One region of the Subtercola frigoramans genome, then DNA from elsewhere that is predicted to be linked to it. Evidence: predicted binding sites of a transcription regulator. Region 1 holds the regulator's gene; each other region holds the start of a gene.
The links. The regulator HrcA, encoded in region 1, represses chaperone genes, less so after heat shock. The targets are predictions, from matches to a motif close to TTNGCACTCGNNNNNNNCGAGTGCNAA.

Region 1 (7,058 bases):
CAGCTTGGTCACCCCACGCGACTTCACCGTGACCACCTCAGAGCTCTGGATGCCCGCCCTCAGTTCGATCTCGACGTCGCCGTCGAGCGCCTTGACCACGGTGTTCGTGCCGAGCACCGCGTCCCACATCTGCACCTCGAGAGTGCAGAGCAGGTCGTCGCCGTTGCGACTGAAGACATCGTGGTGACGCACCTTCACTTCGAGGTAGAGGTCGCCCTGCGGGCCGCCGGCCGGGCCGACTTCACCCTGCGACGGCATCTGGAGGCGAAGACCGGTGTCGACTCCCGCAGGAATGTCGACGGGGATGACACGTCGCGAGCGCACGCGGCCCTGGCCCTGGCAGGTGACACACGGGTTCGGGATGATCGTTCCGTAGCCGCGGCAGGTGCCACAGGGTGAGCTCGTCATGACGTTGCCGAGCAGCGAACGCACCGTGCGCGAGATCTGGCCGGTGCCATGGCAGATGTCGCAGGTGACTTCATGCGTGCCTGGCTGGGCGCAGGTGCCGTTGCAGGTCTCGCAGAGAATGGCGGTGTCGACCTCGAGGTCACGATGGGTGCCGAAGATGACCTCACCGAGGTCGACCTCAACGCGGAGCAGGGCATCCTGACCCCGTTCGGCACGGGACCGGGGGCCCCTGCTCTGGCCCTGCTGGCCACCGAAGAAGGTCTCGAAGATGTCGCCGAAGCCACCGAAGCCCTGGGCGCCGCCCCCACCCCCGCCGAAGCCGGCCTGAGGCCCTCGATCATAGGACTGTCGCTGCCCGGGGTCGCTGAGAACGTCGTAGGCGTGAGTGACGGACTTGAACCGTTCTTCGGCGTCGGGGCTCGAATTCACGTCGGGGTGGAGCTCTCGGGCCAGACGTCGGTAGGCCTTCTTGATCTCGTCTGTCGTCGCGGTTCGCTCGACTCCGAGAACGTCGTAGTGGTCAGCCACGAAGGGCTTCTCCTTTGTTTGTTGCGGAATGTGGTGTGGGCTGTGGGAATCGGGTGGTTCTGACGCTGCGCGCACGCATCAGAGGCGCCTGGGAGGGCTGGATCACGCCTCTCCGAGGCTCTTGGAGAGGTACCGTGCGACAGCACGCACGGCTGCGATGTTGGTGGAGTAGTCCATTCTCGTCGGGCCGAGGACCCCGAGCCGTGCCACCGCACCGCCCGCGGAACTGTACCCGCTGGCAAGCACCGAGGTCTCCGCCAGGCCGAAGGAGGCGTTCTCCCTGCCGATGCTCACCGACATTCCGAACTGGTCTGCCTGCATCTCGCTGAACAGCCGCAACAGCACCACCTGCTCCTCCACGGCTTCGAGCACGGGGAGTACGCTCCCAGCGAAGTCGCCTTCGGTTCGAACCAGGTTGGCCGCACCGGCAATGAGAAGCTTCTCCTGACGGTTTGCAGCCACCTGCTCGGCGAGAACCGTCGTGATCATCGCCACGGCAGATGCCCTTCCGGGTGCGAACTGCGCCGGGAAGATCGCGAGTGCACCCGCGGCTTCGTCGAGGCCGAGCCCCGCGATCGCTGAGTTCACCCGGGCACGCACGTCTGCCAGGAACGCCTCATCGGTGTCGGGGGGAACCTCGACGATGCGTTGTTCGACATGGCCGGTGTCGGTGATGACGACCGACAGCAGCCGCGTAGGAGCAAGAGCCACGAGTTCGACGTGCCTGACGCGTGCCTGCGAGAGCGACGGGTACTGCACCATGGCCACCTGCTGCGTGAGCTGCGAGAGCAATCGAACCGTGCGCGCCAGGACGTCGTCGAGGTCGACGGAGGAGCCGAGGAAGGTCTCGATCGCCTGCCGTTGCGCACCAGAGAGCGGCTTCAGGTCGGCGAGATGATCGACGAAGAGGCGGTAGCCCTTGTCAGTGGGAATGCGACCGGACGAGGTGTGTGGAGCAACGATCAACTCTTCTTCTTCGAGAAGGGCCATATCGTTGCGGATTGTTGCTGCCGACACGCCGAAGGAATGGCGGTCGACGATCGACTTCGACCCCACAGGCTCCCGCGACGCGACATAGTCGTGGACGATGACACGCAGAACTTCGAGGCTGCGTTCAGAAACCATGAACGATGCCGCCTTCCTCGAACTCGTGTTTAGCACTCCGATGATCAGAGTGCCAATTATATATCGCGCGCAGATTACGACACGCTGAGTAAAGATCATTGCCTCGCGTGGGCACCTCGCAGTATCTTGTGCTTGAACGTGTTCGGCGCGCCCCACTGGGTGAAGGGGATCGATTCACGCTCACTGTGACAGAGAAGCAGATCGCTTTTTTCCACATTCGTCTGAAAGGCGCACACGAAAATGTCTGATCCCAACGCAACCCCGCCGTATGACCCCACTTCGGGTCAGCCCGTCCCGCCTCCGCCACCCGCACAGGGCTACGCGGCCGCACCCGCCGCACCCTTGTCGCAATCAGACGACAAACTGTGGGCGTCGCTCGCTCACTTCGGCAACATCATCCTGTTGATTCCTGCCCTGGTCATCTACCTCGTCTTCAAGGACCGCGGCCCGCTGGTCAACCAGGAGAGCAAGGAAGCGCTCAACTGGACCATCAACGTGACCGGGGCTGTGGTCGTGCTGAACATCCTGCAAATCATTCCCTTTATCGGCCTGCTGTTCGGCTTGCTCGTGTTCGCCGTACTCATCGTGAACCTGATCTTTGCGATCATCGGTGGGGTCAAGGTCAACGGCGGAGGCACCTACCGCTACCCGCTGAACTACCGCTGGATCAAGTAGCGGGAGAACTCCCCCACTGCCGGCATTCATCCGACATCCGAGCGCCCCTCCCATTGGGCTCTATCGCGGGGGGCGCTCCGTCGTTTAAGCTGCAGGGGTGACGTACCCGCCTCCCGCCTCCGAGCCGCCCGTGCCGCTCGCCCCGCAGCAGTACGCACCTGCGCTGCCGCTGAACCCGAGCGACCAGCGACTCTGGGCGACGCTCATCCACGTCGGCGGGATCGTATTCGGTGTGCTCCCGTCGCTCATCGGTTTTCTGGTGCTCAAAGACCGGGGGCTGTTCGTTCGGGATCACACCCGTACAGCGCTGAACTTCCAGATCACGATGATCCTCCTGCAGGTGGCGGCGGCCATCGTGACGATGATCGGCTCATTCCTGCTGATCGTGCTCATCGGCATCCCGATCCTGATCATCGGCCTGGTCGCGGCTCTCGGCGGCGCCGTGCTCGTCATCGTCTTCAGCATCATGGCAGCGATCGCGGCCAACAGGGGCGAGTTGTACACCTACCCAGCCTGGAGCGCGATCCCGTTCGTTCACTGATCACCCTCGGGTAGAGTGTCGAACCTCGCCACAGACCGAGCAGGTCAGGCGGTGAGTCGCCTGACCACAGCGTCTGCCAGCAGGCGACCGCGCACTGTCAACTCGATGGTGCCCTCGAACGCCGACTTCGGAACGATCAACTCGTCTGCGATGAGTCCAGCCACTTCGCGCCGCGCTACCTCGCCGAGCGAGGAGATGTGGAGCCCGTGGCGGATTCGCGCCTGCAGCAGAATCCGCTCCAACTCGCGTGCTTCGGCGTCGGGCGTCTCCCGGCCAGCCGCCGGCGACAGTCCAGAGAGCATCCGCTCGGCGTAGGCCGCCGGGTGCTTGACGTTCCACCACCTCGTGCCGCCGACATGGCTGTGGGCACCCGGGCCGATGCCCCACCAGTCGTGACCCTGCCAATAGGCGAGGTTGTGGCGTGACCTGTGAGACTCGTACTCCGAGTCGAGCACGGTGTGGCTGGACGTGACGGGGGCCGCGCCGGCTCGTGGCCCGCGACCCGATCCGCGCGCCCAGTTGCTCACCTCGTACCACTCGTAACCGTGCGAGCGGAGCCGGGCATCCAGAAGCTCGTACATGTCGGCTTCGAGGTCGTCGTCAGGCTCGGGGTACACGCCAGAGCGGATCTGTCTCGCGAGCTTGGTGCCCTGCTCTACGATCAGGGCGTAGGCCGAGAGATGGTCGGGTTCGAGCTGCAGCGCGGCGTCGAGCGATATCTCCCAGTCGTCGAGGCTCTCCCCCGGGGTTCCGTAGATGAGATCGACGCTGACCTGCAGGCCGGCGGCCCGTGCCCACTGAACGACCTGGGGAACCCGTTCGGGCGTGTGCGTGCGGTCGAGTGTTCGGAGCACGTGCGGTACGGCAGACTGCATGCCGAAGCTGACCCGTGTGAACCCGGCTTCGGCGAGTTCGTTCAGGTATCGGGCATCCACTGAATCGGGGTTGGCTTCGGTCGTGACCTCGGCGCCGGGCTCGAGGCCCCAGGTCGAGCGCACGGCGTCGAGCATGTCGATGACCTGGTGGCTGGGCAAGAGGGTCGGTGTGCCGCCACCGAAGAACACGGTCGAGACAGATCGCCGCTTCACACCCGACTCGGTCAGAACCCGGTCGGCGAGGGCGACCTCGAGAACGGCCTGGCCAGCGTAGTCAACCTGCTTGGCGCCGCGCAATTCGCTTGAAGTGTACGTGTTGAAGTCGCAGTACCCGCAGCGGACCCGGCAGAACGGCACGTGCAGGTAGACGCCGAATGGATGCCCGTCGGCACGTTCGGCGGCCGACTCCGGCAGCAGGCCATCCGGCGGAGCGGGGTCGCCGAGCGGCAGCGCGCTACCCATGTGCCGCCTCCGTGCCTTGATCGCTGAGTACGGTCACGCGCGGGCAGGCAACAACGCGCGCAGGTATTCTTTGGTCGCCTTGCGCTGCTGCCACCGGAGCAGCGGCGAACCCAGCCGGAAGAACCACGAACTCGGTTTCGAGAAGCCACGGATGACCACCCACACCGAGTCGTCGTCGTGGTGTTCGACCATGAAACTCTCTTCACCCATCGCGGGGTGGCCGGGAAGTGTGCCGTACGCGAAGCCCACCCGGTGTGTGTCGCTCGTCACCGAGACCACCCGCACCGGTGCGACGAATCGCACCCCGAAGACATGGACGACCAGTTCGGCCGAAACACCGGGGGCAACGTGTGGTGTGCCGTCTTCGGTGTAGGTCTGGTCTTCGTCGAGGCCGCGAGGGGCTACGGGCATTCCCGCCGCGTCGTAGGTGAGCCCGGCATAGTCGGTGTCGCTCGCCGGGGGCAGCTCGATATTCTCGATCTGCATACCGCTGCCTCGCTGTATGCCCCAGGTCAACACGGCCTCGGAGGCCGACTCGAACCGGTCGTCACCCGAGCCGAGGCGTGCGCGCGATTCGAACGGCCTGAAACCCTTCGGCGGGTAGTACATCAAGTCGTCGGCCTGGCTCGCGCCGATCGCCGCGTAGCTCAGCGCCTGCCCGTTGTGCGTCGACCTGGTTCGTCGTTCTGTCTCTGCCACGTGATCCATTATCGCTGTTCGCAGGAGAGGTTTGCTCGTGCCTCAACCTGAACGCGCATTGATCGAGACGATCGGGGCTGCCACTCGCTCCAACCCTTGAACGTCAGTGGGAGAACTCAGGATGCCGCGAAGCGGGCGTGCACGCGGGATTCGACGGTGATGTCTTCGGGCTTCAGATCCAGGCCGCCCTCCTGAGCAGAAGCAGCCATCGCGCGCACCATGGGGGCAGCACCTGCCGGCGAGAACGGCCGGGAATCGTCGCCGAGCATGCCGGGGTCAGCAAGCGCCAGCGGCACCACGGTGGAAAGGCCGAGACTCTGGGCGTAGGCCGTCGCACGACTGACCGCGTCGTTTACGGCGCGCTCCTGCGACTCGGCTGTGATGCGGGATTTTGTGACCTCGGTGAGCGCCCAGTGGATGCCCGTCACCGTCACCCCGTCGAGCGTCGCGACCTTCTCAACCCAGACTGCCAGCGCAGAAAGGTCAGAGAACTTCACCTCCAGCCCGACGCTCGCGTGGTGCACGAGTGGAAGCTGTGCACCCGCATTGTTCCAGGGGCGCTCACTCCACACGCGCATCCGGTCGGCCGACCACCACGTAACGGTGTTGCCTGCCACCAACTGTTGTGCCTGCTGCGTGAGCGCGCCGTGCAACTGGGCCGTACGAGACACGACCGACGCTCGTTCGGGGCCTTGGAATCCGGCAGCAAGCAACACTGTTCCGCGTTCGGCCGGGTGATGGTAGTCGAAGTGCCCCTCGACCGTGATGATGGTTTCGGCCATACGCAGCACCCTACCCGACCGCTATTTTTCTTTCTTGGTCTCGGTGTCGCCGCTCAGGGCGGCGATGAACGCTTCCTGCGGAACCTCGACACGCCCCACCATCTTCATGCGTTTCTTGCCCTCTTTCTGCTTCTCGAGCAGTTTGCGCTTACGGGAGATGTCACCGCCGTAGCACTTTGCGAGAACGTCCTTGCGAATGGCGCTGATCGACTCGCGGGCGATGATCCTCGCGCCGATGGCGGCCTGGATCGGCACCTCGAACTGCTGGCGCGGGATCAGCTTCTTCAGCCGCTCGGTCATCAGCAGACCATAGGCATAGGCCTTGTCTTTGTGCACGATGGCGCTGAATGCGTCGACCGCCTCACCCTGCAGCAGGATGTCGACCTTCACGAGGTCGGCCTCCTGTTCGCCGATGGGCTCGTAGTCGAGGCTCGCGTAACCCTGCGTGCGGCTCTTCAGGTGATCGAAGAAGTCGAAGACGATCTCGCCGAGGGGCATGTTGTAGTGCAGCTCGACGCGGTCGGTGCCGACATATTCCATGCCATTCAGGGTTCCGCGACGGCCCTGGCAGAGCTCCATGATCGTGCCGACATAGTCCTTGGGCGCGAGGATGCTCGCCTTCACCATCGGCTCACTGACACTCTTGATCTTGCCGCCCGGGAACTCGCTTGGGTTCGTCACCGTGACGGTCTTCTTGTCATCGGTGGTGACTTCGTAGATCACGCTGGGTGCGGTGGCGATCAGGTCGAGGTTGAACTCGCGCTCCAGCCGCTCAGTGATGATCTCGAGGTGCAGCAGGCCGAGGAAGCCACAGCGGAAGCCGAAGCCCAGGGCAACGGAGGTCTCTGGCTCGTAGACGAGCGCAGCATCCGAGAGTTTCAGCTTGTCGAGCGCTTCGCGGAGATTCGGGTAGTCCGAGCCGTCGATCGGGTAGAGGCCAGAGAAGACCATCGGCTTGGGCTC
Region 2 (7,058 bases), 1.3 Mb from region 1:
CTGCGGCAAGGAGCGCACGGGCAACCCCGAGCCGACGCGCTGACGGGTCGACGAAGAGGTCGTAGAGCACGAAGATGCGGGAGAGATCGAGTGAGCAGAACGAGGGGTAGAGCTGGCTGAAGCCGACCGGCCTGCCCCCATTCACGGCGAGCAGCACCACGGACTCGTCACCGCAAATTCGAGCCTCGAGGTAGTCGCGTGCTGCTCCGAGGCTTGCAGGATGCCCGTAGAACTGCCGATACGCGTCGAAGAGTACTGCCAGCGCATCGAGCTCGGCGAGGGTGGCCGTGACGACATGCAGGCCCGTTTGAGCACCGGTGCCGGGATCGTTCGGACTCGACTTCTGCTCGCTGCGCGTCACGAGAGCACCGTCACATGATCGGCCGCATCGATGAGGGTTCGACGAGCGCCCCTCTCACCAACGGGTCTCTCACCAACGGGTCTCTCACCAACGGGTCTCTCACCAACATAGAGCCAGCCGAGCAGCTCTTCATTCGCCTGCAGCTCGTGCACGCGCCGCACCGGCCCGGTGCGGGTGAAGGGGCCGGTTCTCCAGATCACACCCCACCCTGCTTCGTCGAGCAGCAGTGAAAGCGCGTGCGTGACGCCGGCGGCCACCGCATCCTGCTCCCAGGTCGTGACCTTCTCGCTCTGCTTGTGGGCCGCCACAATGGCGATCAGCAGGGGCGCCCGCTCGGCCTTGGAGATGAACCCGGCCCGTTCGAGGTCGCTGGACGCCCCTGAACCCTCGGCGAGAGCGCTGCCAAGACGGGCCCGGGCACCGCCACGGATTTCGATGAACCGCCAGGGCCGCAGCGAACCGTGGTCGGCGACGGTCCCGGCTGCCTCGACGAGGCGTAATATCTCGTCGTGGTCAGGGGCAGACCCCCCGACCCGCGAGTAGGAGCGTCGCTGCTTCATGCTGGTGAAGGCCGACATCGACGCGCTCCTCTTCATACTTGGCGTGTAGCTGAATGCTGTTGCGTTCGATCGCGGTGCACCTGCGTACACCCGCGGATCCTGCCCGGTCTCAGGCCGACTCGTCGAACGACAGCGAAACCGAGTTCATGCAGAACCGGTCTCCCGTCGGCGTCTGGGGGGCATCGTCGAAGAGGTGGCCGAGGTGTGACCCGCAATTGGAGCACCGAACCTCTGTGCGCAGCATTCCCAGGCTCCGGTCTTCGATCAGTTCGACCGCGTCGGATTCCTTCGGTGCGTAGAAGCTGGGCCATCCGCAGTGCGAGTCGAACTTCGTGTCGCTTCGAAATAGCTCCTGCCCGCACGCCTTGCAGCGGTAGACCCCTTCACGTTTCTCGTCGAGCAACTCACCCGTCCACGGGCGCTCGGTCGCCGCCTGCCGCAGCACGGCGAACTCCTCGGCACTGAGCTCGTTCTTCCACTCATCGGTCGTCTTCGAAACTTCGTACTCTGTCATGGTGTCCTCTCCAAACGCCTTCCATCATCACAGTAAACTCGAGCGCGTGCCTGACCATTCCATCATCCAGAAGACGTGGAGCGAGCTCACAACCGACGAGTTGTACGCCATCCTGCGACTTCGAACCGACGTCTTCTACGTCGAACAGAAGGTCGACGAATCAGAATTGGATGATCGGGACAGGGAACCCGCAACCAAGCATGTGTGGATCGCCGACGCCGACAGGGTCGTCGCCTACCTCCGGGTGATCGAAGACGCCACTCCCGAGTACCTCGACGCCACGAGGCTCATCGGCCGTGTCGTCGTGGCGCCGGCCTTCCGCGGGCGGGGGCTCGCCCAGCGCCTGCTCACCGATGTGATCGGCCAGTTCGGCCATGAGGCACTGTTGCTCCACTCCCAGAGTTACATTGCGCCCCTCTACGCAGGCTTCGGCTTCGAACGATTCGGCGAAGACTACGACGAAGCAGGAATCGTGCACACCTCCATGTACCGGGCAGGTCGCTCCGGTTCCTGAGGCCGCCGGGTCGTTCGCTGGGCGTGTACACACCGGATGCCAAGCGGCCGCGCTCTAGAATGAGCCATCGCAGGCAGTCGCAAGCCAGTCGAGTCGAGAGAGGTGGCGCGCGGTTATGGATTCGATCCTCAGTGACCGTGACCGCCGGATTCTCGAATTCGAGCGAGTCTGGTGGCAGCACTCCGGCGCGAAGGAGCAGGCCGTTCGCGATGAATTCGGTCTCTCACCGACCCGCTATTACCAGATTGTCGCGGCGCTCACAGATTCTTCGGCAGCCCTGACCTTTGATCCCATGCTCATCAAACGACTCCAGCGCGTGAGAGACACCCGAATGGCAGCCCGGTCGGCTCGCCTGCTCTCGCCTGGCGAATAAGAACGGCAGCCCCACCCTTCCATGGCTTCAGAACCACGCGATTCGTTCGACCGAATTCCTGCAGACGGCATCCGCAGGGGTGTGCACCGCGGACCCCGGCCCAAGGGCCGTGGATGGGTGACGTTCGCCTGGGCCGCCCTGGCAACCGGGCTGCTCGTCGGCCTCGGGGTCGTCGGCCTGTTCGTTGTGAACAACGGGATCCAGTTCACCAGCGGTGGCACCAGTGCGGGCGGCTCCTCGACTGTCGCCGCCGACACGCCTGTGCCCACCCCCACCGCGACGCCCACTATAGACCCGAAGCTCACGGTGACCATCCTGAACGGTGCAGGGGTCGAAGGGCTCGCGACGCGAGCCGGCACGCGGGCGACGGCCGATGGATGGTCGGTGGGAGCCGAGGCGAACGCGAGCGCCTCCGATGTGGCCACGTCGACGGTCTATTACGCGAAGGCAGAGAACGAGGGCGCGGCCAAGGGCCTGGCTGCAACACTTGGTGGAATAGCTGTGGCGCAGTCCGACCAGTTTGCCGGCGCGGATCTCACTGCTGTTCTCGGCGCCGACTACACCGAATAGCCCGGATACCCCTTCTGCGGGGGTGCCGTATTTCGTGCGTGTTTAATTCTTGTTGAATTGTCGTCACGTGATCGCGATTTCGCCGAATGCACCGTTTTACTTGTGAAACGGATCATTTCGCCCGAAATGATGGTGAGCAACACAGCAACTGGGAGTAACAATGGCGAACGGAACCGTCAAGTGGTTCAACGCTGAAAAAGGCTACGGCTTTATCACGGTGGAAGGGGGCGGACAGGATGTGTTCGTTCACTACTCCGCGATCGACATGGGGGGATACAAGGTTCTCGAAGAGGGCCAGCAGGTGATCTTCGAAGTGGGAACGGGGTCGAAGGGTCCGCAGGCCGAGTCGGTACGCCTGGCGTGACTTCGAAATCTCACGTGATCGTTGGTTGAGTAGCGCACAGCGCTATCGAAACCGTCGTCCTTCTGGGGTGTCACTTGCACTCGGCCCTGTCGAGTGCCAGTATTGGTCTTAGCACTCGCACTACCTGAGTGCTAGACCTTTATGAATCTTTCATGACGCCCGGGAGGGACGAGAAACACACATGGCAAAGATTATTGCTTTCGACGAAGAGGCCAGACGCGGCCTCGAGCGTGGACTCAACATTTTGGCTGACGCCGTCAAGGTCACGCTTGGCCCGCGCGGTCGCAACGTCGTCCTCGAGAAGAAGTGGGGTGCGCCCACCATCACGAACGATGGTGTGTCCATCGCCAAAGAGATCGAACTTGACGACCCCTACGAGAAGATCGGCGCCGAGCTGGTCAAAGAGGTCGCAAAGAAGACTGACGACGTTGCCGGCGACGGAACGACGACCGCCACGGTCCTCGCTCAGGCGCTGGTTCGCGAAGGCCTGCGCAACGTCGCAGCCGGCGCAGACCCGATCAGCCTGAAGAAGGGCATCGAGAAGGCTGTTGCAGCCGTCATCGCCGAGCTCGTCAAGAACGCCAAAGAGATCGAGACCAAGGAAGAGATCGCGGCAACCGCATCGATCTCTGCCGGTGACACCGAGATCGGCGCACTGATCGCTGAGGCGATCGACAAGGTCGGCAAAGAGGGTGTTGTCACCGTCGAGGAGTCGAACACGTTCGGCACCGAGCTCGAGCTGACCGAGGGCATGCGCTTCGACAAGGGTTACCTGTCGCAGTACTTCGTCACCGACCCCGACCGCCAGGAAGCCGTCTTCGAAGACCCCTACATCCTGATCGTCAACTCGAAGGTCTCGCAGATCAAAGACCTGCTGCCGATCGTCGACAAGGTCATCCAGGCCAACAAGCAGCTGCTCATCATCGCTGAAGACGTCGATGGCGAAGCACTCGCCACGCTCGTCGTCAACAAGATCCGCGGCATCTTCAAGTCGGTTGCCGTCAAGGCTCCCGGCTTCGGCGACCGTCGCAAGGCGCAGCTGCAGGACATCGCCATCCTCACCGGCGGACAGGTCATCTCAGAAGAGGTCGGCCTGAAGCTCGAGAACGTCACGCTCGACCTCCTGGGCCGCGCACGCAAGGTCGTCATCACCAAAGATGAGACCACCATCGTCGAAGGTGCCGGCGACGCCGAGCTCATCGCCGGTCGCGTGCAGCAGATCCGCAACGAGATCGAGAACACCGACAGCGACTACGACCGTGAGAAGCTCCAGGAGCGTCTCGCGAAGCTCGCCGGTGGCGTTGCTGTCATCAAGGCCGGAGCTGCGACCGAGGTCGAGCTCAAGGAGCGCAAACACCGCATCGAGGATGCAGTGCGCAACGCCAAGGCTGCCGTCGAAGAGGGCATCGTCGCCGGTGGTGGCGTCGCCCTGATCCAGGCTGGCAAGACCGCATTCGAGAAGCTCACGCTGACCGGTGACGAAGCGACCGGCGCGAACATCGTGAAGGTTGCGATCGACGCCCCGCTCAAGCAGATCGCTGTCAACGCGGGCCTCGAGCCCGGTGTTGTCGCCGAGAAGGTACGCAACCTGCCCGTCGGATGGGGCCTGAACGCCGCAACCGGCGAGTACGTCGACATGCTGGCTGCCGGAATCAACGACCCGGTGAAGGTGACGCGCTCTGCCCTGCAGAACGCTGCATCCATCGCCGGTCTGTTCCTGACCACAGAGGTTGTGGTCGCTGACAAGCCGGAGCGTCACCCCGCTCCGGTCGGCGACCCCAGCGGTGGCATGGACTTCTGATTTAGCTGCGAAAAGCGGGTCGGCCTTCGGGCCGGCCCGCTTTTCTATGCGCCGCCGCCCCGGCGGCGCATGCTGGGAGAACTTTGCGGTTCCGTCGTTGTTTCCCCGGGCGACAAAGGAAGCGACGTACACGCCGCCGCTTCCTTTCGACCTCGCTCTGCAGCCTTCCATTCTGCGCCGCATCCGAATCGACCTCGCCCCGCATCGGGGAATGTGGCGGGGTGCTTGCCTGGGGGCGGGGGAGCGGGTAGGTTGGAGCACCGCGGCAGTTGCCGTACAGATTGACAGAGATTCAGAAATGAAAGGGGAGGTGAGCCCGATGATTGCACAGAGAGACATCGCGAAGCGAGCAGCTATGACTGCAGCTCACACGGCGCTTCCCCTGGGACACCTGCCCGCACACTAGCGGCCATCGTCGCACTGGGAAGCGCCTCCAACGTTCACATTTCTTCTGGAGGAAGTTTCTCGTGTTCAGACAATCTCTTCGTGCTGACGATTCGTCGGTACTGCAATTTTTTCATACCGGCCTAGATGGCTCAGCGCATATGAGCGCAGAAGCGTACGGTCGCGGCCTGGCGACGGGTGAATTCCGTCGCGATTGGACGTGGCTGGCGTTGCTCGATGACGCCATTGTCGCCAGCGCCGTGTGGTGGGGGCCGGCGTTCGCCGTGCATCCTGTCGAGCTCCGCTGCCTGCTGGTTCACCCCGACATACCCCATCCCGAGGTCTGGGGCGCTGCGCTGATCCGATCGGGCAACCGCTCGTTCTCGGCAGCGGGAGCGCTCTTCGTGCCTGAGGTGGTGAACGAGACCCTGGGTGGCGTCGTGGGTGAAGTCGTGATCGACGACACGGCGACATCGTGGCGAGCTGCGGCCTATCGCGACGCCGGGGTCATCGTCGCAGACCGTTCTACAGGCGAAGACGGACGCGGTTCAGCACGCTCCACTGACGGATCGACGGTTCGGCAGTCAGTGGGGCAGGGTGCTGTCGGATCGGCGGTTGCCGGGCCCACTGGCCGGGTTTCGCTCAGGCGATAGCTGCTGCTGTGCCCGGAGCAGAGGAGACGACGATCGGGGCCAGGGGCAGGGTGACGCGGAATGTTGCGCCGCCTCCCGTGGTCTCGACGGCCTCAACGGTGCCGTGGTGGGCCGCGATGATCGATGACACGATGGCGAGCCCGAGGCCGCTTCCTCCCGTCTCGCGGGTGCGGGAGGAGTCCGCACGCCAGAAGCGCTGGAAGATCTTCTCGCGAATCTGCGACGGGATTCCCTCGCCGTGGTCGATGACGTCGAGAATGGCCACGCGGCGAGCCTCGTCGACCTGGATCGACACCTCGATCGGGCTGTCTGACGGGGTGAATCGCAGAGCGTTGCCGATGAGATTCGCAACGACCTGCCGGATCTTGTTCTCGTCTGCCATGACTATCGGTGCGACCCCGCCGCGGTCCTCGGAATCGATGCTCGAGAGCGCGACGTCAGCGGGCACCAGCTCGACGGGAGCGCCCGTCTTCGGGTCGACAGGCGCAACCGCTCCGGTGCGGGGCCGGCGCCTGAGTCGTGCAAGAGTCGCGCCCGCGAATCCGATCGGCCCGGTGAGGTTGCTGGCCTTGTCGTCGGAGCCTGGCAGTGAGTTCGGCCCCGCGAGTGCCGCGTCGCCCGAATCACCGAGCGGTGGGTTCGTTGCAGAGTCGACCGCCGGCACGAAGCTCACCGGCTGCGACGAACGGGGCAGGATGATCGACACGACACGTTCGGGGCTGGAGGCCCGGGCATCCAACGCGGCGTCGACAGCGATCGGTACGAGGTCGATGCGCTCGAGGTTCATTGGCCGGGTCTCGTCGAGGCGGGCGAGTTCGAGAAGGTCTTCGACGAGCGCGCCCATGCGGATCGCCTCCTTCTCGATGCGGTCCATCGCCTTGGCGACCTCTTCGGGGGTCTGGAGCGCACCCATGCGGTAGAGCTCGGCATACCCCCGAACAGACACCAGGGGAGTGCGCAGCTC
Region 3 (7,058 bases), 2.0 Mb from region 1:
ACGAGCAGGCCCGTCGACTGGAAGTACGGCCCGTCGTGCTCGACCTCGTGCACCTTCGTCGGGTCGGCCCAGACTCCGGTGGCCGCGTCGCGCTTCCAGGCATCCGGCTCCCACGAACCCTCCCAGAGCTTCAGCGAGAGCTCGACGTGGTCGGCTGCCTTCGCGTAGCGGTCTGCGTGTGCCATGAGAGGCTCGCCGAAGAGCAGGGCCGAGGCGGCCTGGGCCGAGCCGGTCACGATGTTCCACCCGACGCGCCCGCGCGAGAGGTGGTCGAGAGTGCGGAACTGCCGCGTGACAACGGGAGGCGACTCGACCATCGTCGACACGGTCGTGACCAGGCCGATGTGCTCGGTCACCGCGGCGAGCGCAGAGATGAGCATCTGGGGGTCGATCGTCGAGAAGTTCACGTCACGCTCGATCGCGTTCGGGATCACCTGGTCGTCGGCCGTCGGATAGCCGTAGGAGTCGGCGAGGAAGAGAAAATCGGCACCATTCGCCTCGCAGGCCTTGGCGAGGTCGGTCCAGTACTCGATATCGGTGAAATCGGGGCCGTCGAAGCCGGGGGTCCTCCAAGTCGGGCGTGCCCTCGTGACGTGGAACATTCCGATCGTGAGTGTCTTCTTCATGATTCTTCCCAGCGCATAAAAGTGAACAGTTCAGTTCACTTTAGTCCCGCTGGCATTTCCGGCGCATTTCAGAGGCGACACGTTTGTGTGACGGGTCGTTGGCAGGGCGGCACCGGTTCAGGGCTGAAGCAGGGCCTCGGTCAGCGCATCCACGCCGACGCGATAGGACTCGCGCAGGCTGGCGGGTTCGGCATCGGCGAGCAGGGCGAACTGCATTCCGCGCCAGACTGCCAGCAAGTGGGTGCCCCAGAGTGCGGCGGAACGATCATCCGCCCCCTCTGCGACGAAGATCTCGGCCAAGTCTTCGGCCCAGCGATGCGTGGAGGGGTGCAGGTCATTGCGCCACCGTTCGGGGTCGCCCATTGCTGCACCGAAGCGCTGGAAGAACAGCACGAGATACGGTCTGTTCTCTGGCGCGGCAAGGTCGTCCCAGGCGGCATAGAGCCGTTCGTTCAGGTCGCCCTCGCCACGCAGGCGGGCGAACATCGTCTCGAGGCGCGGGAAGCGCACGAATGCCCGCACGCAGGCCTCGTCGAGCAGCTTCTCGCGGGAGCCGAAGTAGTAGAGCAGCATGCGGTTGTTTGAGCCGATCTCGCGCGAGATCGCACTCATGCTGAGGTCGAGAACACCGACCCGCAGGATGAGATCGATGACCAGATCCAGCAGTCGCTGTCGTTCGGGCTTCATAGCTGCAACTTACACGGCAGTCTCGGCGACGAGACCTGACGCGCCCGCGGTCACCGGCGGGTATGAGCCGAAGAGCCAGTAGCCAGCCGGTGCTTCCCGATCGGCTCAGTGTGAAGTTTCACAACGGTGGGCTGTGGCTCTGGGCAGCGGTGCCCTGCGGCCAATACGATGGGCGACGCAGCCATTTCGACCGCTTCGAAGAAAGATCGTTGACTCATGAGCCACTATGCCGTTGTAGATCCTTCGACAGGGGAGACCCTGCGCGAGTACCCCACCATCACCGACGAGGCGCTGGTCGAGGCGATCGGCGAAGCCGACGCTGCGTACCAGTCGTGGTCGCGAAAGGTTCCCCTCGGCACCCGCATCGCGCTCATTCAGAAGGTGGCCGATCTGCACCTCGAACGGCGCGAAGAACTCGCTGCCAGTGCCGTCCGTGAGATGGGCAAGCCGCTCGACCAGGCGCTGGGCGAAGTCGACTTCGCCGCAGCGATCTACCAGTACTACGTCGACAACGGGGCAGAGTACCTCGCCGATGAGCCGATCGCGCTCGCCGACGGCACCGGTTCGGCGATCATCCGCCGCTCTGGCCTGGGTGTGCTGCTGGGCATCATGCCGTGGAACTTCCCGTACTACCAGGTTGCGAGGTTCGCGGGCCCGAACGTGATCGTGGGCAACACGATCCTGCTGAAGCACGCGCCGCAGTGCCCCGAATCGGCCGAGGCGATCGCGAACATCTTCGCCGAGGCCGCCGCCAGCGTCGGCGCCCCCGCCGGTGTCTACGTCAACATCTTCGCAACCAATGAGCAGTCTGCCGTGGTGATCGCCGACCCCCGCGTTCACGGCGTCTCGGTCACCGGCTCGGAGCGTGCCGGCTCGGCCGTTGCCGAGCTCGCGGGCAAACACCTCAAGAAGGTCGTGCTCGAGCTGGGCGGATCAGACCCGTTCATCCTGCTGTCGACCGACGATCTGGATGCGGCGGTCACCGATGCGGTGAACGCCAGGCTCGACAACAACGGGCAGTCGTGCAACGCGGCCAAGCGGTTCATCGTCATCGACGATCTCTACGAGGAGTTCGCTTCGAAGTTCACGGCGGCATTCACTGCAGCCCAGCCCGCTGACCCGTTCGTCGAGGGCACGCTGCTCGGCCCGCTCTCATCTGCTGCGGCCACCGAGCGCCTTCAGGCCCAGCTCGACCGGGCCGTCGCCGAGGGTGCCACGGTTCTGGCCAGCGGCACCGCGACGGGCAACTTCTTCCCACCGGCGGTGCTCGCTGATGTCACCCCGCAGATGGCGGCCTACCGCGAAGAGTTCTTCGGGCCGGTTTCGGCGCTCTACCGGGTGTCGAATGAAGACGAGGCCGTAGCGCTCGCGAACGACACGACCTTCGGCCTGGGCTCCTACGTCTACACCACCGACCACGTGCAGGCCCTGCGGGTGGCCGATGCCATCGACGCTGGCATGGTGTGGGTCAACCTGGTGCTGGGCGACGCCGCAGAACTGCCTTTCGGTGGCGTGAAGCGCTCGGGCACGGGCCGCGAGATGGGTCGTTTTGCGCTCGAGGAATTCGTGAACAAGAAGCTCATCAGAGTGGCGTGACTCGTGCGTCAGGCGGATGAGTCGGGCGGATGAATCAGGCCGCGTGAACGATCGAGTCGAACTCGAGCTTGACGAGGTCGTTCTCGCTCAGGATCAGCTGGATGAACCGCTCTCCCAGTGGTTCATCCATCATTGTGGTACGAACCGTCAACGGTAGTCACCTCCTCATTAGCACCGTGTCTGCTGAAGGAACAGTGGCACCCTCCGCCTGCGGCAGGGGAGGGGCGGGGTCGTGCGCCACGAGTGTGGTGCCGTAAGTTCCCCGCCCCCTTCCCCGCCGTGCCTCGGGGCGGCGATCAGACGGTGATCGTCTTCTGGCTGTCGGCTTTCGACGCAGTGTTCACTTCGATCTTTCGCGGCTTGGCCTTCTCGCTGACCGGAATGGTCACCGAGAGTACGCCGTTGTCGTAGCTGGCTGAGATCTGCGACGAGTCGATTCCTTCACCGAGGCTGAACTGCCGGAGATAGGTTCCGTTCGGCCTCTCCTGGGCCAGCCACTTCACCCCCTCGTGGGCGGCGGCGGTCCGCTGGGCGCGAATCGTCAGGAGCTGCCCGTCGACGTCGACATCGACCGATCCGGGGTCGACGCCGGGGAGGTCGGCATTGAGCAGGTACTGGTCGCCGTCGCGATAGAGATCCACAGGCATGAACCGGGGGCCGGGGCGGAACTGCAGCAGGTTGCCGGTCAGCCGGTCGAGCTCGCTGAAAGGATCAAAAGACATTGCCATGATGAGGATTCCCCTTTCGTAAACATGAGTCCCTGTGACTCAACGTGGCAAAGATTTTAGCACTCCCTTAGTGAGAGTGCCAAGTCATTTCGCTTCCCACCCTGTCGGAGTAACGTGTGCAGCCATCGAGGGCTGCTGCCCGCGAGAGGCCGACAGTGCTGTCGTCCGGATGAAGGGAGTTGCAGAGATGTGCCGCTGGCTTGCCTACCGGGGAGAACCCCTTCACCCTTCACGCTTGATTCTGGATGCCCAGCACTCCCTTGTCGCCCAGTCGCTGAATTCACCGCTCGGCGCCGAGACCGTGAACGGAGACGGATTCGGGTTCGGCTGGTACCCCACAGGTGCCGTCGCTGGCAGTATTCCGGCCGTGTTCCACAGCATCGAGCCGGCCTGGCACGACGAGAACCTGCGCGAGCTGACCCGTGCCGTCGAGAGCCCCCTCTTCTTCAGCCACGTTCGCGCGGCGGCAGGGCCGCCCATCCAGCAGACCAACTGCCATCCGTTCCGCTACGAGAACTGGCTGTTCATGCACAACGGTGCGCTCGCCGGGTTCTCTGAGACGAAACGCGATCTCACGTTCGCAATCGACCCCTCGCTGTACCCGCACGTGCACGGCACCACCGACTCCGAAGTGCTCTTCCATCTCGCGCTGACGTTCGGTCTGCACGACGACCCTGTCGGTGCGATGACGAAGGCGGTGCAACTGGTCGAATCAGTCGGTCACGACCACGGGGTGAGGTTCGCCATGCAGGGCACGATCGCCGTCTCTGACGGGTCGACACTCTGGGCGTTCCGCTACTCGTCGGAGGGCCGCTCGCGCTCCCTCTTCCATTCTGCTGACGTTCCGAGCATCCGCGAGATGTACCCTGACGCCGAGAATCTGCGGAACTTCGGCGTCAGCGCGCAGGTGGTCGTCTCTGAACCCCTGGTCGACCTGCCGGGCGTGTTCCTGGAGGTGCCGGAGTCGACGGTGGTCGTGCTCGATGATGCGGGGTACCGACACGAGCCCTTCATGGCTTCGGCCGTCTGACCCGTCGCACCGTCAGCGCGACTGGCGGCGTTTGCCCACCCGGGGCGCGCCCTTGACGGCGGGCGTTCGGCCTTTGCCCTTCGACGCCTTCGCCTTGCCGCCGGGCGGCGCGACGGTCGCGGCGGCGTTGGCTGCCGACTTGGCCCGCTCGACCTGAGCCTTCTCGAGGAGGGCCTTGCCCGCTGCCGTGAGCGTGGTGGTCGGTGCGGTGTAGTCGAAGAGCGGGTAGCCGAGTTCGGCCTCGAGCTCCTTGATCGAGGCGACGAGGGTCGCGCGCGAGACGCCCTCTGAGCGCGCGGCGTGGGCGAAGTGCAGTTGTTCGGCCGCGGCGACGAAATGGCGCTGGAGTTCGTTCTTCACGGGCATCCCTTCGTTTCGCGACCGTCAAGCCCCAGACTACGCGGTGCCTCAGCCTCCCCGGTGGAATAGGGTCGCATCAGGTACTGACGAAAGAGGTTGGCGCATGACCGAACACGAACTTCACCAGATGTGGGCGACGACGAGGCTCCACATCATCCTGTCGCAGCTCGGGCCGATCGTTCTGCTGACGGCAAGCGTGGGGCTCGTGATGGCCGGGCTCGGTCACCAGCCGACGCCGATCAGGCTTGCGGCGGCACTCATTCTGCTCTCGACGGGGATTCTCGGCGCTCTCGCCCAGTTCTCTGCCGCCTCTGAAGCGCAGGCGATAGCCAATGACCTGATCGCGCTGCGTGGCTCGAGTGCGGTGAGTCGGCGCATCGTGGCATCGGCGGGGTACACGAACGTCGTCAAGTTCGTGACGCCGACGATCTTCGTGCTGACGTATGTCGCCCTGCTGTGGGCGATCTTCGCGCCGCCGGCCTACGGGGGCATGCAGTAGTCCTGCTGCCCAGTGACCCTGCTGCCCAGTGACCCTGATGCTCAGCCGCGGCGCTCGCGGAAGGCGATCATGTTCATACGGTTGCCGCACCGCACACTGCAGAACCGCTTCGAGCCGTTACGCGACAGGTCTGCCAACAGGCCCTCGCAGTCGTCGGCTGCGCACGCGCGGAGTCGTTCGTATTCGTCTGTGCGGATGACATCGACCAGGGCGAGGGCGACCTCGGCCATGATGCGTTCCTCGAGTGGCGCCTCGGGGCTGGTTGCGTGCAGGTGCCAGTCGAAGTCGTCGTGCCGCACGAGGAACGGCATCGCGCGGGATTCGGCGAGCATCGCATTGACTTCGTTCACCGCAGTGTCTCGGTCGAGCATCCAGATGCCCCTGAGCCTGGCTCTGGCGTGACGCACGGCGACGAGCTCGTTCTCGTCGCGGTCGAAGCGACCGGAGTAGCGGTGGGCGGTCAGCAGCGCCGTCAATTGAGCGGGCCTGCTGAGCTCGTCGCTGCCGCTTCGTGTCGCCCCGGCAACCGTGTTGGCGAGGGCGACGGTGAACTCCAGGGTGTCTTCCGTGTCAGGGGCAAAATGCAAATTGACTCCTTACTCGCGGCCAGACTAACGTCAATCCTGACGGGTTGTCCAGCACCCGGCCCAGGAGACCCATGAAACGCCCATCGATGACCGTCGGCCTTGCGATCGCTGTCGTCGCCGCGCTCACTTTCGGCACCTCCGGCGTGTTCATCAAGCCAGTGCTCGAGGCGGGCTGGAGTCCGGCGGCGGCGGTCACCGTTCGGGCTCTTGTCGGCGGAATCGTTCTCGCACCCTTCGCCATCGCCTCGCTGCGTGGCTCATGGGCTGCGCTCTGGCGGGCCCGGTGGCGCATCACGCTGATGGCCCTCATCGGGGTCGCGGGTACACAGTTGGCCTACTTCGCGGCGATCCAGCGTATTCCTGTGGGCACCGCGGTGCTCATCGAGTACCTGTCGCCGCTGCTGCTCGTCGTCTTCGTGTGCGTGCGGTCGCGAGCCCTGCCGAAGGCAGTCGTGCTGGTGGGCTCAGTGCTCGCTCTCGTCGGCATCGTGCTTGTCGTCTCGCCGGGGGGAGCCGCGGCTCTCGACCCGATCGGTCTGGTTCTCGCGCTCGCCGCCATGGTCGGGTGCGCGATCTACTACGTCGTCGCCGCCCAGCCCAGCGATGGGCTTCCCCCCGTCGCCCTGGCGGGGTTCGGCCTTCTGCTCGGCGGTGTGCTCCTCGGCATCATCGGTGCGACTGGCCTGGTGCCGTTCACGGCAACGTTCGGCGAGGTGGGGTTCTTCGGTGGTGTCGCGCCCTGGTGGGTACCGCTGGCCTTCGTCGGGGTCGTCAGCACGGCCATCGCCTACGCCACGAGCATCACGGCCAGCGAGATCCTCGGCTCGCGCATCGCGTCATTTGCGGGCCAGCTCGAAGTCGTCGCGGCCACCGTATTCGCATGGCTGCTGCTCGGCGAGACGCTCTCGATCGCCCAGCTCATCGGGGGCGCGCTCATCGTTGCCG

Region 2: groL (chaperonin GroEL) is a predicted target of HrcA. The motif match lies at 3,365-3,391, and genes of this name have one in related genera.
Region 3: JOE66_RS01765 (Hsp20/alpha crystallin family protein) is a predicted target of HrcA. The motif match lies at 3,694-3,720, and genes of this name have one in related genera.

The regions. Positions count from the first base shown of each region.
Region 1 is NZ_JAFBBU010000001.1:2,408,898-2,415,955, forward strand. It holds gene dnaJ (molecular chaperone DnaJ) at 1-936, opposite strand, end outside; gene hrcA (heat-inducible transcriptional repressor HrcA) at 1,039-2,061, opposite strand; gene JOE66_RS11275 (DUF4870 domain-containing protein) at 2,302-2,736, shown strand; gene JOE66_RS11280 (DUF4870 domain-containing protein) at 2,834-3,277, shown strand; gene JOE66_RS11285 (coproporphyrinogen-III oxidase family protein) at 3,322-4,614, opposite strand; gene JOE66_RS11290 (DUF1990 domain-containing protein) at 4,648-5,313, opposite strand; gene JOE66_RS11295 (SIMPL domain-containing protein) at 5,430-6,095, opposite strand; gene lepA (translation elongation factor 4) at 6,117-7,058, opposite strand, start outside.
Region 2 is NZ_JAFBBU010000001.1:1,150,478-1,157,535, forward strand. It holds gene JOE66_RS05555 (GNAT family N-acetyltransferase) at 1-361, opposite strand, end outside; gene JOE66_RS05560 (nitroreductase family protein) at 358-939, opposite strand; gene msrB (peptide-methionine (R)-S-oxide reductase MsrB) at 1,031-1,435, opposite strand; gene JOE66_RS05570 (GNAT family N-acetyltransferase) at 1,482-1,949, shown strand; gene JOE66_RS05575 (DUF3263 domain-containing protein) at 2,065-2,322, shown strand; gene JOE66_RS05580 (LytR C-terminal domain-containing protein) at 2,344-2,892, shown strand; gene JOE66_RS05585 (cold-shock protein) at 3,053-3,256, shown strand; gene groL (chaperonin GroEL) at 3,438-5,057, shown strand; gene JOE66_RS05595 (hypothetical protein) at 5,603-6,094, shown strand; gene JOE66_RS05600 (HAMP domain-containing sensor histidine kinase) at 6,084-7,058, opposite strand, start outside.
Region 3 is NZ_JAFBBU010000001.1:360,852-367,909, forward strand. It holds gene JOE66_RS01750 (NtaA/DmoA family FMN-dependent monooxygenase) at 1-626, opposite strand, end outside; gene JOE66_RS01755 (TetR/AcrR family transcriptional regulator) at 744-1,313, opposite strand; gene JOE66_RS01760 (NAD-dependent succinate-semialdehyde dehydrogenase) at 1,530-2,909, shown strand; gene JOE66_RS01765 (Hsp20/alpha crystallin family protein) at 3,206-3,637, opposite strand; gene JOE66_RS01770 (class II glutamine amidotransferase) at 3,807-4,667, shown strand; gene JOE66_RS01775 (helix-turn-helix domain-containing protein) at 4,680-5,027, opposite strand; gene JOE66_RS01780 (hypothetical protein) at 5,131-5,526, shown strand; gene JOE66_RS01785 (CGNR zinc finger domain-containing protein) at 5,568-6,113, opposite strand; gene JOE66_RS01790 (EamA family transporter) at 6,185-7,058, shown strand, end outside.